Regions from separate parts of the Bacillus sp. AMCV2 genome, predicted to be linked through region 3. Evidence: riboswitches for the same ligand, from Rfam matches in the RefSeq annotation. Region 3 holds a riboswitch; each other region holds the start of a gene.

Region 1 (3,637 bases), 1.8 Mb from region 3:
GAGAAATGTTAAAGGCTCATCTGTAACCTTAATTGACAGGTTGCCGCTAGTCGCCGGAAACCAATCTCTCTCTGCCAATTCCCGTTTTACTTCAGCGAGCTCTCGCCAGCGTTCTTGTTTTGCAGCCATTCCTGTACCTCCTTTACATTCTCAATTTCCTTTCTTATCTCATAAAAATCTTGATACGGAAGATGATTGAGGTTTTGCTCTCGGCATTCGTTTAATAAATAATCCCTTGCAAAGCATAGGTCAGACAGCTTTGCTGCCTCCACATCTGTAACCGAATCACCGATCATGATGATATATTGGTTCGGTTCAGAAAGTTCATGGATGACTGACGGCTTACAGCACCCGCATTGATTGCTGCAGGTGCCCTTGCAGGAATGAGGCCAGTCAATATGGATATAGTCATTGTCAAATGAAGCATGGTTGCAATAAATGCGGTCTTTCTCCACAATGCCTTCAAGCAAAGGATATACAAAAAAGTCCATTCCACCGCTTATGACATAAAACGGAATCTCGTGCTCATTGATAAATGCTACAAATTCCCGAAAGCCTTCCCTGATTTTTGCATCTTCCAATACAAAACTTGTAATCTCTTCTTTTAAACGGCTGGGCAGAAGGCCGAACATCCGCCCGACACCTTCCTTGATCGACAGCGTTTTGGAAAGCACGCCGTCTTTTAATGCCACCCACTCTGGGGGAGCAAATGTTTTCATGATATTTATAATGTTGTCGTTCATCGTGATGGTTCCGTCAAAATCACAAATAATAAAAGGTTTTCGAGTCGTCATACGGCTTCAACCTTTCCCCATTTATCTAGCGCAAGCTTAAGATCCTTGCATTGTTCGGCTTTTTCATCAATCGGCTGGGCCTCTAGGACTGCATCAATAATGGCTCTGAAGGCTCGCCCCCCGCCTTGGACACCGTTCGGATGTCCATGTACGCCTCCTCCGGCGTTAATAATGTGGTCTATGCCGAAATCACGCATTAATAGCGGAACCATGCCGGGATGAATGCCTGCTGACGGAACCGCAAATGTTTGGTTAAAAGCATCCTCTCTCACACATTCTTCATGAATCGCCAGTGCGTCCGCTCTTGGAAGCGCAACCGAACCATATGGAGACGGAAAGAGGCTGAAGTCAGCACCGCAATATCGGTTTAATTTTCCGAGTAAAAGAGCGTGAGAAAAACCGTAAAACGGAGAAGACGTAAACGCTCCGCTGACTGCTGGATGCGCCATAATCGGAACTGGGATTTCAGGATCTTCCGCAAGGCCTTGCATAACGTCCAAGCCGTAAGCGAAGACATTAAACAAAAGCGCATCCGCTCCCAACTCGGCGGCGCGTCTCGCTTTGTCTTTCAGATCAGTCGTACGTCCGGTCAAATTCACCGCATACAGCGTTTTATGTCCGGTTTGCTCATACGTTTCTTTCAATATTTGTTTTCCTTCTGCAATTCTTGTTTCAAAAGGTGCTAGACCTGTCTCAAAGAAAATTTCATCGTCTTTAATCAAGTCAACTCCGCCAAGCGCCTGCTGCCGGAGCTGTTCTTTAATATCACTCAGGTCCCTTCCGATTACGCCTTTAAATATGCTCATTAACAGCGGTCTCTCAAACTCTCCCAGCAGCTTCCGGATGCCGTATACGCCAAACTTCGGTCCCGGCAGTGCACGCTTAAATGCTTCAGAGAAGTGAAGATCGATTAATTTGATTTTTCCGTCCAGCGACAGCTTGCCAAACACTGTTGTCAGCAAAGCCGGAATATCCTGAGAGAAATTGATTTCAGGATAGGCAATTGTGATGACCGCTTGTTTTTCTGATGCAGCAGTTCCCTCTCTCTCCTCAACTTTTATCACCCGTCCCTTGTGCTTTTGCATTTGCTCCTGTTTTACAAGGGGCAGATCAGTCCAGGAGCCTACTGTCAATCCTGTTGCGATTTGTTCTGCTTTCTTCTCTGTATCGGCTCCCGGTTCGGTCAGGAGATATGTCGCTAATAACTCACTCATGCCAGAGCTCCTTTCATTTTCATCCATATCAAAAAACCTCTTCAAACTGCAATCGCGTCTAAAGAGGTTTCGTTTCTCGTCCGAATCTTATCTCTCAGCCGCTAGCTGCAAGAATTAGCACCGTGCTTTATAAGTCGGTTGCCGGGCTTCATCGGGCTCGTCCCTCTGCCTGCTCTTGATAAGAAAATATAGATTTTATAAATTATTTTGAATTATCCCATCGTTATAAGGTCTTGTCAATGCTTTTTTGGGTAAACAGGTTCAGTTTGCCAATTCGATAAGCGGCTTCCTTAAGTCTTTCTTCACTTGTTAAAAGTCCGACTCTGACGTAGCCCTCGCCATATTTACCGAAGCCATTTCCAGCCGCAACCGCCACATTCGCTTTTTCCAGCAAAAGATCTGAGAACTGCTCAGAAGTATAGCCTTCAGGCACAGGCAGCCATGCAAAAAAAGAACCTGCAGGAGCTGTTACATCCCAGCCGATTTCCCGGCATGCCGTGATCCAAGCGTTTCTCCTGCTCTCATATCTGGCATTTTGCTCTGCCACACACGTCTGATCGGCTAACAGTGCCTCTGCTGCAGCCTCCTGAGTCGCTCTGAAAAGACTGACAAACATATGGTCTTGATAAAGATTGATCGCTTCAATGACCGAAGCGTTTCCGACGGCAAAGCCAACCCGCCATCCTGCCATGTTATACGTTTTTGACAGCGTGTAAATTTCAATTCCGATATCCTTCGCACCTTCAGTCTGCAAAAAGCTTAAAGGCTTGCAGCCGTCAAATCCTACAGCGCCGTAAGCAAAATCGTGAACGACGCAGATTCCGTTTTCAGTCGCAAAACGCACGGTATCTTCAAAGAACTCGGAAGTAGCAACAGCTCCGGTCGGATTATTCGGATAATTTAAATACATCAATTTCGCCTGTTCCCTTGCTTCAGCGGCTATGCTGCTGTAATCAGGGAGAAACGCCCTGTCCTTTACGAGCGGCATCATTTCCATCTTCGCTTTTGCAAGTGTGACACCCGACCAGTAATCAGGATAACCCGGATCGGGAACCAAAATCGTATCACCGGGATTCAACAAGCATTGCGGGAGCTCGACTAGACCGGCTTTTCCGCCGAATAATACAGCGACTTCGGTTTCCGGATCCAGATCAATGCCGTATTCTCTTTTGTAAAATGCAGCAGCCGCTGACTTCAGACGGTATGAGCCGCGAAAAGACGAATATTTATGATTCTCAGGATCAGCAACAGCTCGTTTCATCTCCTCGACAATATGTTCAGGAGTCGGCTGATCTGGATTTCCCTGTCCTAGATTGATAACGTCATGTCCTTCTGCGAGCTTTCGGTTCACTTTCTGCACCAGAGAAGCGAAGAATTGTTTAGGCAATTCCTTCAATACATGAGACTGTTCAAATTTCATCTATTCTCACCTTCTAAAAAAATCTTGAAATGATAGTCCATCATCATATATGGTTAAATGAAAAAAGTAAAGAAAAATTTGGGGTGTTAAAAAGATGAAATGGACGATATCTTGTCTTCAATTTGATATTTCATACGGAAAACCTTCGGAAAATATAAAAAAAGCTGAATTTTTCATCGAAAAAGAAAGCAAACATGCTGATGTTCTTG
Region 2 (3,637 bases), 670 kb from region 3:
AAAATGTCCGGATGTCAGTGAGCAAAAAGTGGCTCAGCTGGGGTGATTCCTATCACTTGCAGATTGCAAACGAGGAAGATGTTCTGATTTGCACTGCCATCGCTATCGTGCTTGATATGGTTTTATATAACGATGAAGATGAAAGTATTTTCTAAAAAGCATTGACAATTGATCCAAAAGTAATAATATTAAGATAATTGAAATCTGAATATGAAGTTGTACCTTATCAAGAGAGGTGGAGGGACTGGCCCTATGATACCCGGCAACCGCTGTTTCAAACAGAATGGTGCTAAATCCTTAAGAACATTGCGTTCTTGCAGATGAGGCGGAGATTTGATCGTTCAAGCTCTTCCTTCACAAAGGAAGAGCTTTTTACATGCTCAATATTCGGCAGTTTGCTTCGTTCCGTTCCGGTGAAGGAAGCCCGGCAAAAAAAAGCGACTGGTGAGATGACAGCGGAACAGCTTCGTGATATCGAAAATCAAGAGATCACCCGCATCGTGGAAAAACAAAAAGAAATCGGTCTCAACGTGGTAACAGACGGGGAATTCCGGCGTTCCTGGTGGCATTATGACTTCCTGGAAGGGCTTGACGGTGTGGAACCGTTCATCCCGGCTGAGGGGATTCAGTTCCATAACACAAAAACGAAAGCGCGCAGCATCAAAGTGACGGGAAAACTCGATTTTACGAGCCACCCAGCGCTTGCTGATTATCAATTTTTACATGAGATTGCCGGTAACGCGACGCCAAAATTGACCATTCCCAGCCCAAATATGCTGTTTTTTGGCGAAAAGGCGGATAAAGGGATTTATGACGATCAAGAGGAATACTTTCATGATCTGGCCCAAGCGTACAAAAAAGCAATCAAAGCCTTCTATGATGCTGGCTGTCGTTATCTCCAGCTTGATGATACGTCATGGTCTCTCTTCTTTGAGGAAAAAGGCAGAGAGGTTGTCCGGGCGCTCGGCGGTGATCCAGAAACATTGCCAGCCATATTTGCCAAAACAATTAACGATGCCGTCGCAGACCGGCCTGACGATTTAACGATCACAATGCACATTTGCCGCGGCAACTTCCGCTCAACCTGGGCGGCATCAGGAGGGTACGACGCTGTAGCGGAAACGATTTTGGACGGCTTAAACCTTGACGGCCTTTTCTTGGAATACGATGATGACCGCTCAGGAAATTTTGATCCGCTCCGTTTTGTGAAACGCAAGGATCTGCAAATTGTGCTCGGCTTGATCACATCGAAATACGGCGAGCTTGAAAATCCTGAGGATGTGAAACGCCGCATCAATGAAGCCGCGCGTTTTGTCAGCTTGGACCAGCTATGCCTGAGCCCGCAGTGCGGTTTCGCCTCTACAGAAGAAGGCAACCTTCTGACAGAGGAGCAGCAATGGGCAAAGCTTCGCCATGTCATCGACATTGCCAACGATGTGTGGAGATAATCTATCATTGACAGAAATAGAAAATGTGTGAATAATAGATACTATCAGAAAATTTCATAAAAAGGTTTTCCTTATCAAGAGAGGTGGAGGGACTGGCCCTGCGATACCCGGCAACCGCTGTTTAACAGAATGGTGCTAAATCCTTTAGAGCAATGATTGCTCTTGAAGATAAGGTTGAGATTGTCACGCAAGCTCTTCCTTATCCAAAGGAAGAGCTTTTTTATATTTGAATGGAAAGAAGGAATGGACAACATGTCACAACAAACAACACCCGCAGAACAAAAATCACTTCAAAGAAAAAAACCGCCGTTTCGCGCGGATCAAGTCGGAAGCCTGTTGAGATCTGAGCCCGTCAAAAAAGCGCGGCTGCAAAAAGCGGCCGGCGAAATGACGGCTGAACAGCTTCGCCAAATTGAAAACGATGAAATCATCCGCATTGTGGAAAAACAGAAGGAAATCGGCCTGAACGTCGTGACAGACGGGGAATTCCGCAGAGCATGGTGGCACTTTGATTTCCTGGAAAACTTAGATGGCGTTGAGCCGTTTACTCCTGAGCACGGAATCCAATTCCATAACGTACAGACAAAAGCACGCGGCATTAAAGTCACAGGTGATATCGACTTTTCAACTCACCCAATGCTTGAAGATTATTCATTTCTCCATAGCATTGCCGGTGACGCGACGCCAAAGATGACGATTCCAAGCCCGAATATGCTGTTTTTCCGCGGAAAACTGGAAAAGGATGCGTATAAAAAAGATTATCACCTTTTCCAGCATGATGTATCCAAAGCATATAAAAAAGCGATTCAAGCATTTTATGACAGAGGCTGCCGCTACCTCCAGCTTGATGATACAGCGTGGGCCGTTTTCTTATCAGAAAAAGGCTTAAAACAAATCGAAGCGTTCGGAACAACGCCTGATGAGCTTCGCCAGCTGTTTGCGAAATCGATTAACGACGCGATTGCAGACCGCCCGGATGACTTGACGGTAACCATGCATATTTGCCGCGGCAACTTCCAGTCCACTTGGACAGCGGAAGGCGGCTATGACGCAGCCGCCGAAACCATTTTTGACGGCTTGAATCTTGACGGACTTTTCTTAGAGTATGATGATTCACGCTCAGGCGGATTTGAGCCTCTCCGTTACGTAAAACGGTCTGATCTTCAGCTTGTTCTTGGCTTAGTGACATCTAAATTCGGTGAGCTTGAAAATCCGGATGACGTGAAACGCCGAATCGAAGAAGCGTCCCGTTATGTAAGCTTAGACCAGCTTTGCCTCAGCCCTCAATGCGGATTTGCTTCAACTGAGGAAGGCAACAAGCTGACTGAAGAACAGCAATGGGCGAAGCTCCGCCATGTGGTTGAGATCGCTAATGATGTTTGGAAATAAGCAAAGAAAAAACACACTTGATTCCCTAGCGGAGCAAGTGTGTTTTTTTATGTCACTGTGCGGTGTAGCCCCCATCAAGGACGACAGCCTGCCCAGTGACGCCCTTCGCCTTCTCGCTTGCCAAAAACACGGCATAATCCGCAATTTCCTTGACGGAAAGCAGTCGCTTTTGCGGCACAAGCGGAAAAATGACTTGTTCAAGTACAGAGTCGTAAGGGACATTTCTAGTTTTCGATAGATCGCTAAGCTGATTGCGTACAAGCTGGGTATCGACATAACCCGGGCAGAGCGCATTGACTGTTATGCCGTGGGGCGCGCCTTCCAGCGCCCCGACTTTTGTGAGTCCAATGACGCCGTGCTTGGCGCTATTATAAGCGGATTTCCCTGCAAAGCCGACTAATCCATTAACAGACGCGATATTAATGATTCTGCCAAACTGCTGTTTTTTCATGATCGGAAAAACATGCTTCATTGCAATAAAGGGCGCCGTCAGCATGACCTTGATCAGCTGTTCAAAGGTGTCTGTCGGAAACTCTTCAATCGGAGCGACGTGCTGAATACCGGCATTGTTCACCAAAATATCCAAGCGGCCGTATCGTTTTTGGATGACGTTCACCGTATCAGCAACTTGCGCTTCCTTTGTCACATCATACGGAATGGCCGCCGCGTCCAAGCCTTCTTCTGCAAGCTTGGAGGCTGCTTGTTCACATGCTTCCGGACGGAGGTCTGAAACGATGACGCTAGCGCCTTCACGGGCGAATTCTCTTGCCATTTCGAATCCGATTCCGCCGGCAGCCCCC
Region 3 (3,637 bases):
TTACGCATTTTGCCCAGTCCGAACTAGGCGACATCGTGTTTGTCGAACTTCCTGAAGTGGGCGCTGAAATCAAAGCGGACGAGCCATTCGGCAGTGTTGAATCCGTTAAAACGGTATCTGAGCTTTATGCACCGATTAACGGAACAGTTGTGGAAGTAAACGAAGATCTTGATGACAGTCCGGAATTCGTCAACGAATCTCCGTACGAAAAAGCATGGATGATCGTCGTTGAGCCATCTGACGCTTCTGAAATTGAAAAACTGATGACAGCAGAGCAATACGAAGAGATGACACAAGAAGACTAAAACAGGATAGCCGTAAAAGCAATTGGACACGCTAACGTTATGGGAGGTGTCCAATATGGCTTTCGACAAACAAAAGCTCGATGTCACCAATGACGTGACAGGCCGCTTTCAAAATGGCCGGCTCTCGTTATATCATGATAATGAGATGATCGGCCAAATGACAAGCATGAATGAATATGAGCTTAAGTCCGGTTATTCCTTTGAAAATGAGAAATTTTATAAGACAGCCGATGTGGTCTCTGGAGACGACGCAAAATATGTAGATTGTGACTACGAAAACGGCTGGTGTTAATGTTGGCGGTGAATTTCACTGCCTTCTTTTACAATCTGAACGTTTCAAATTTGACGCGGCAGGTGAACAAGATGAAGATGGATGAGCTGGAAAAGGTTATGATTGTCGAGGGGAAATCAGATAAAGAGAAAATCGAAAGCGTCCTGAATGAGCCGGTGCGCATTATCTGCACAAACGGAACAATCAGCCAGCTGAGGCTTGAGGAATTGGCTGACGAGCTTTATGATAAAGACGTCTATATATTAGTTGATGCTGATGAATCAGGTGAGAAATTGAGAAAACAGCTGAAGCGTGAATTTAATGAAGCCTGCCATCTCCATATCGACAGAGCCTATAAGGAAGTAGCGGCTGCGCCCAGGCACCATGTCGCCTCTGTATTGCTGCGTGCGAATCTGAATGTCCATACTATTTTTCTTGAAAGAAAGTCCCGAGGTGTATAGCATGAAAGAACTCCAAGAACACGAACTTGACCACATTGAAGATGATGTGTACCTTCTATATTTATATACTCCGTTTTGCGGCACCTGCCAGCTTGCAAGCAAAATGCTGACAGTGGTGAAAGAAATGCTGCCTGATGTCGCCTTCTATCAAAACAATGTCAATTACTCTCCGACATTCGCAAAAGCGTATCAAATTGAAAGCGTCCCTTGTTTTCTGCTGTTTAAAGGCGGAAAGATGGTCGAAAGAGGATATGCATTTTATTCCGTTTCTTATTTATATGAGCTGATCAAACAAAAATCATCTTCCGCATCCCATTTATGACATATTTCTCAGCATATCCAATGAAATTGTCGTTCGTTTTATAAAGGGGTTCTTGCGACAAAGAGAGAAATGTGTATGTATGACCAACAAATAGGAGGTTGTACATATGGAGAAAGCGGAAGTTTTAGAAGATGAGTATCAGCATCTGTTTTTAAAACCCCTTTTGAATGCCTCAACATTGCTCATTACCTTCCAAGGAGAAGCAGAAGCCTTAACCGTCTCAATAAACGAACAGGGAGAAATGAAAAAAGTTTCCCCGCCCCAAACGTCCAACCTGACCTTTTACGGAAACCAAACAGAAATTATTGATTTATTGCACGGAGACATTTCCCTTCAGCACCTGATTCAGAGCGGAAGCCTCAAAGTAAAGGGATCATTCAGGGCCCTGTTAAAACTGGAAGCCATTCTCTGGCTGACAAATGGATTTTTTCAGAGGATTTTAAAAAATTAAAAAATAATAAATTATTATAATAGTAAAAGTTGACATCATTTATTTTATTGACATTTAATCATTCGCCGTGCTATTCTACATTAAGAATTTCCGGACGAAAAAGACTATATATTTCTCTTATCAAGAGAGGTGGAGGGAAGTGCCCTATGAAGCCCGGCAACCATCAACGCTGTTGAAATGGTGCCAATTCACACGAAGCGTTCAGCGCTTTGAAAGATGAGAGAAAGGCATTTTATATAAGCCTTTCTGCTCAAGTGTGCAGAAAGGCTTTTCTTTTGCAGAAAAAAACCGGAAGATTTCTTAGAATAGTGTTAAGGCAGGTGATTGCTTTGATCAATCTTCAGGATGTTTCAAAAGTTTACAAGTCGAAACATGGAGATGTCAATGCTGTCCAAAATGTCTCGCTTTCCATTAAAAAAGGTGAGATTTTTGGAATTATAGGATATAGCGGAGCTGGTAAAAGTTCCTTAATCCGTCTGCTGAACGGCCTTGAGAAACCAACCTCAGGAACCGTGGAAGTGGCGGGAACCAAGATTAATGAAGTAAATGGACGCGGTTTAAGAAAAGCACGCCATGAGATCAGTATGATTTTCCAGCATTTCAATTTGCTTTGGTCGCGGACTGTCAGAGATAATATCATGTTTCCTTTGGAAATTGCCGGGGTGAAAAAGAGCGAGCGGATCAAGCGCGCCAATGAACTAATTAAACTGGTAGGTTTAGAAGGAAAAGAAAAATCTTATCCGTCTCAGCTGAGCGGCGGGCAGAAGCAGCGTGTCGGAATTGCCAGAGCGCTTGCAAACAATCCGAAGGTTCTCCTTTGTGACGAAGCGACATCAGCATTAGATCCGCAAACGACAGATTCAATTCTGGATCTATTGTCCGATATTAATGAAAGACTCGGTTTGACGATTGTGCTGATTACGCACGAAATGCATGTCATCCGCAAAATCTGCAACAGAGTCGCCGTCATGGAAAACGGCAAGGTGGTCGAAGAAGGCGAGGTTCTCGATGTCTTTAAAAATCCAAAGGAACAAATGACAAAACGATTTGTTCAACAGGTGACAGAGCCGGAAGAAACGAAAGAGACGCTTCAGCATCTTCTTGATGATACAGCATCAGGAAAAATGGTTCAGCTCACATTTGTCGGTGAGTCAGCTGAACAGCCTCTGATTACAGAGATGATCAGAAACTTCAATGTCAGCGTCAATATTCTGCAAGGGAAAATTTCGCAGACGAAGGATGGGGCTTACGGTTCACTGTTCATCCACATTGACGGAGACGAGGAAGAAGTGCAAAACGTGATCCGATTCATTAATGACAAACAGGTGAAAGCAGAGGTGATCACGAATGTTTGAAAAATACTTCCCGAACGTTGATTTAACTGAATTATGGAACGCGACATATGAAACACTTTATATGACGCTGATTTCTTTACTGTTTGCTTTTGTCATCGGGGTCATCCTCGGCTTGCTGCTCTTTCTGACGAGCAAAGGAAGCCTCTGGCAGAATAAAGCGGTCAACTCTGTGATTTCGGCCGTTGTTAACATATTCAGATCGATTCCGTTCCTTATTTTAATTATTTTACTATTAGGTTTTACGAAATTTTTAGTCGGCACGATCTTAGGGCCAAACGCCGCATTGCCGGCGCTGGTAATCGGCTCGGCACCATTTTACGCGCGCCTTGTTGAAATCGCGCTGCGTGAGGTGGATAAAGGTGTGATTGAAGCCGCTAAATCAATGGGCGCGAAAACGTCTACGATTATTTTCAAAGTGCTGATTCCGGAATCAATGCCTGCTCTTATTTCTGGCATTACGGTTACTGCCATC
Region 4 (3,637 bases), 240 kb from region 3:
CCTGTTCCTGACAGTCCGAAGAAAAGGGCGACATCGCCTTTTTCACCGACATTGGCGGAGCAGTGCATAGATAAAATATCTCTTTCAGGCAGCAGGAAATTCATAATGGAGAAAATGGACTTCTTCATTTCACCGGCATACTCAGTTCCGCCGATTAAGATCGTCCGCTTTTCAAAAGAGACAATAATAAACGTTTCGGAATGAGTGCCGTCTGTTTTTGGATCCGCTTTGAAATGCGGAGCAGAAAGAATGGTGAACGGCTGCTCAACTGTTTTCTTATCATTTCCTTCCGGACGGATAAACAGCTGCCGCGCAAATAAATTGTGCCATGCGAACTCATTTACGACAGTGATCGGCAGCCTGTATTTCTCGTCTGCTCCGGCAAATCCTTCGAAAACAAACAGTTCATCTCGCTCCTTTAAATAGCTGACAACTTTCGTATACAGCCGCTCAAACGCTTCTTCTGAAATCGGCTGATTCACCGGGCCCCAATCGATCTTATTTTTCGTGCTTTCTTCCTCCACGATGAATTTATCTTTAGGTGAGCGTCCTGTGTAAGCGCCTGTTGTCGCGCGAACAGCACCTGTGGATGTTAAAATGCCTTCGTTTCGGGAGAGGACTTTTTCTGTTAGCTGTGCTGCTGATAAATTATGACGCACATTTGGACATGTTAATAAGGCTTGTAAATCAGCGGTCAAATCAACTGAGTTCATATGAAACCTTCCTTTATCGTTTTTTGTGTTTTGCTAATTGTGAATTAGTATAACATATATTTTCAAATAGTCTATACTATTTATTATTTTTTGTGTGTGCATTTCCATTGTTTTCCCTCAATATAGGTGCCTATTTCTTCTGAATCATATTGACATTGCAAACCCTTTTACGATAAGATATTTCATTGAGCGGATACTCTTATCCCGAGCTGGCGGAGGGACAGGCCCTATGAAGCCCAGCAACCGGTTTCTCTGTTATTTATTATGTTCAACTGAGTGAGACAACCAAGGTGCTAACCTGTTGCAAGGTTGTATGATTCCTTGAGCGATAAGAGTGAAAGGCACAAAGACCAAACCCTTTCCTCGATGGAAAAGGTTTTTTTATTTCATAAATATGCCAATTAACATTCTCTAATATAACTGTACATTGTATAAGAGGGAGCGAGTTCCGTATCATATATACAAGGTCTTTCGGGAGGCCTTGTGCAGGAGGAAGCAAATCATGAGTAAAAATCGTCGTTTATTTACATCAGAATCTGTTACGGAGGGGCATCCGGATAAAATCTGTGACCAGATTTCTGACAGCATTTTAGATGAAATTTTAAAGAAAGACCCTAACGCGCGTGTTGCTTGTGAAACATCTGTGACAACAGGTTTGGTTCTTGTAAGCGGAGAGATCACAACTTCTACGTATGTTGACATTCCGAAAACGGTTCGCCAAACCATTAAAGAAATCGGATACACACGTGCAAAATACGGATTTGATGCGGAAACTTGTGCGGTTTTAACATCAATTGATGAGCAGTCTGCTGATATCGCGATGGGTGTCGACCAAGCGCTTGAAGCCCGTGAAGGCACAATGAGCGACGAAGAAATTGAAGCGATTGGTGCGGGTGACCAAGGATTAATGTTCGGTTATGCGTGCAACGAAACGAAAGAGCTTATGCCTCTTCCAATTTCACTTGCCCATAAATTAGCCCGCCGCCTAAGTGAAGTCCGTAAAGAAGATATTCTTCCGTACCTTCGCCCTGACGGCAAAACACAGGTAACGGTTGAGTACGATGAAAATAACAAACCAGTCCGCATTGACGCGATTGTGATTTCCACTCAGCATCACCCTGAAATTACACTTGAGCAAATTCAGCGCAACATTAAAGAACATGTAATCAATCCGGTTGTTCCTGAAGAGCTGATTGATGAAGAAACAAAATATTTCATCAACCCTACAGGACGTTTCGTAATCGGAGGGCCTCAAGGGGATGCGGGACTTACAGGACGCAAAATCATCGTTGATACGTACGGCGGCTATGCACGCCACGGCGGAGGCGCGTTCTCAGGTAAGGACGCGACGAAGGTAGACCGTTCTGCAGCTTATGCGGCAAGATACGTTGCGAAAAACATCGTTGCGGCTGAGCTTGCTGATTCTTGCGAAGTACAGCTTGCTTACGCGATCGGTGTTGCACAGCCTGTGTCAATCTCAATCAACACATTCGGTTCCGGAAAAGCTTCTGAGGAAAAATTGATTGAAGTTGTTCGCAATAACTTTGATTTACGACCTGCCGGCATTATCAAAATGCTTGATTTGCGCCGTCCGATCTACAAACAAACTGCTGCGTACGGCCACTTTGGACGTCACGATGTTGACCTTCCTTGGGAGCGCACAGACAAAGCGGAGCAGCTGCGTAAAGAAGCGTTAGGAGAATAATTTTATAGCCGCTTACTGGTTAAGCGGCTTTCCCTTTTTTATCGTTGTATTCATGTTTATTTTTTTACATAACTGTGAAACCAAATACTATTCACAGCGTCTATAAATAGGGGTTCAATGATGACAATTTTAATTATGGAGGCAATACTATGTGTGGATTTGTCGGGGTTTTTAACAAGCATCCGTTAGCTCAAACCGCTGATCAAGAAGAACTAATCAAACAAATGAACCAAATGATCGTTCACCGCGGTCCTGACAGTGATGGATATTTCCATGATGAGCACGTCGGCTTCGGATTCAGACGGCTCAGCATTATTGATGTAGAAAATGGCGGACAGCCTTTATCATATGAAGATGAAACATATTGGATTATCTTTAACGGAGAAATCTATAACTATATTGAACTGAGAGAAGAACTTGAAGCAAAGGGGTACACATTCAACACGGATTCGGACACAGAGGTTCTTCTTGCGACTTACCGTCACTATAAAGAAGAAGCGGCGTCCAAACTGCGCGGTATGTTTGCCTTTCTGATTTGGAATAAAAACGATCATGTGCTTTATGGGGCAAGAGATCCATTCGGCATTAAACCGTTGTACTACACAACGATCAATGATCAGGTTTATTTTGCCTCAGAGAGAAAAAGTTTAATGGTTGCTCAGAATGATATTGAAATAGATAAAGAGGCATTGCAGCAGTACATGTCTTTCCAATTTGTTCCTGAACCAAGCACGCTTGATGCCCATGTGAAAAAAGTAGAGCCGGGTTCACAGTTCACAATCCGCCCGGACGGCGATATCACATTCAAAACGTATTTCAAAGCGAACTTCAAGCCGGTTCAGACTGAAGAAGACAAGCTTGTGAAAGAAGTCCGAGACGCGATCTATGACTCTGTAAACGTTCATATGAGAAGTGACGTTCCTGTCGGTTCATTCCTGTCTGGCGGGATTGATTCTTCCTTTATTGTGTCTGTTGCGAAGGAATTTCATCCAAGCTTAAAAACATTCTCTGTCGGCTTTGAACAGCAGGGCTTCAGTGAGGTTGATGTAGCGAAAGAAACGGCAGCGGCGCTGGGCATTGAAAATATCAGCAAAGTCATTTCGCCTGATGAATACATGAATGAGCTTCCGAAGATCGTTTGGCATTTTGATGACCCGCTTGCTGATCCGGCAGCGATTCCGTTGTACTTTGTTGCAAAAGAAGCGAAAAAACATGTTAC

The links. A riboswitch is a leader RNA that binds a small molecule or an ion and turns the genes downstream of it on or off. The one in region 3 is predicted to bind S-adenosylmethionine.
Region 1: another riboswitch for S-adenosylmethionine. It lies ahead of mtnW (2,3-diketo-5-methylthiopentyl-1-phosphate enolase); the one in region 3 lies ahead of metN (methionine ABC transporter ATP-binding protein MetN).
Region 2: another riboswitch for S-adenosylmethionine. It lies ahead of AC0OMA_RS19910 (5-methyltetrahydropteroyltriglutamate--homocysteine S-methyltransferase); the one in region 3 lies ahead of metN (methionine ABC transporter ATP-binding protein MetN).
Region 4: another riboswitch for S-adenosylmethionine. It lies ahead of metK (methionine adenosyltransferase); the one in region 3 lies ahead of metN (methionine ABC transporter ATP-binding protein MetN).

What each region holds. Positions count from the first base shown of each region.
Region 1 covers NZ_JBVYIB010000002.1:1,422,531-1,426,167, reverse strand. Annotated here, with positions in the region: gene AC0OMA_RS07580 (methylthioribulose 1-phosphate dehydratase) at 1-129, opposite strand, end outside; gene mtnX (2-hydroxy-3-keto-5-methylthiopentenyl-1-phosphate phosphatase) at 87-794, opposite strand; gene mtnW (2,3-diketo-5-methylthiopentyl-1-phosphate enolase) at 791-2,008, opposite strand; SAM riboswitch class I at 2,093-2,193, opposite strand; gene mtnE (methionine-glutamine aminotransferase) at 2,232-3,428, opposite strand; gene AC0OMA_RS07560 (carbon-nitrogen family hydrolase) at 3,523-3,637, shown strand, end outside.
Region 2 covers NZ_JBVYIB010000002.1:3,860,245-3,863,881, forward strand. Annotated here, with positions in the region: gene AC0OMA_RS19900 (LURP-one-related/scramblase family protein) at 1-155, shown strand, start outside; SAM riboswitch class I at 221-327, shown strand; gene AC0OMA_RS19905 (5-methyltetrahydropteroyltriglutamate--homocysteine S-methyltransferase) at 321-1,448, shown strand; SAM riboswitch class I at 1,517-1,623, shown strand; gene AC0OMA_RS19910 (5-methyltetrahydropteroyltriglutamate--homocysteine S-methyltransferase) at 1,701-2,837, shown strand; gene AC0OMA_RS19915 (3-hydroxybutyrate dehydrogenase) at 2,890-3,637, opposite strand, start outside.
Region 3 covers NZ_JBVYIB010000002.1:3,191,333-3,194,969, reverse strand. Annotated here, with positions in the region: gene gcvH (glycine cleavage system protein GcvH) at 1-305, shown strand, start outside; gene AC0OMA_RS16615 (YusG family protein) at 361-597, shown strand; gene AC0OMA_RS16610 (toprim domain-containing protein) at 675-1,037, shown strand; gene AC0OMA_RS16605 (thioredoxin family protein) at 1,039-1,359, shown strand; gene AC0OMA_RS16600 (SCP2 sterol-binding domain-containing protein) at 1,466-1,810, shown strand; SAM riboswitch class I at 1,925-2,033, shown strand; gene metN (methionine ABC transporter ATP-binding protein MetN) at 2,140-3,165, shown strand; gene metP (methionine ABC transporter permease MetP) at 3,158-3,637, shown strand, end outside.
Region 4 covers NZ_JBVYIB010000002.1:2,954,522-2,958,158, reverse strand. Annotated here, with positions in the region: gene pckA (phosphoenolpyruvate carboxykinase (ATP)) at 1-713, opposite strand, end outside; SAM riboswitch class I at 910-1,048, shown strand; gene metK (methionine adenosyltransferase) at 1,216-2,418, shown strand; gene asnB (asparagine synthase (glutamine-hydrolyzing)) at 2,568-3,637, shown strand, end outside.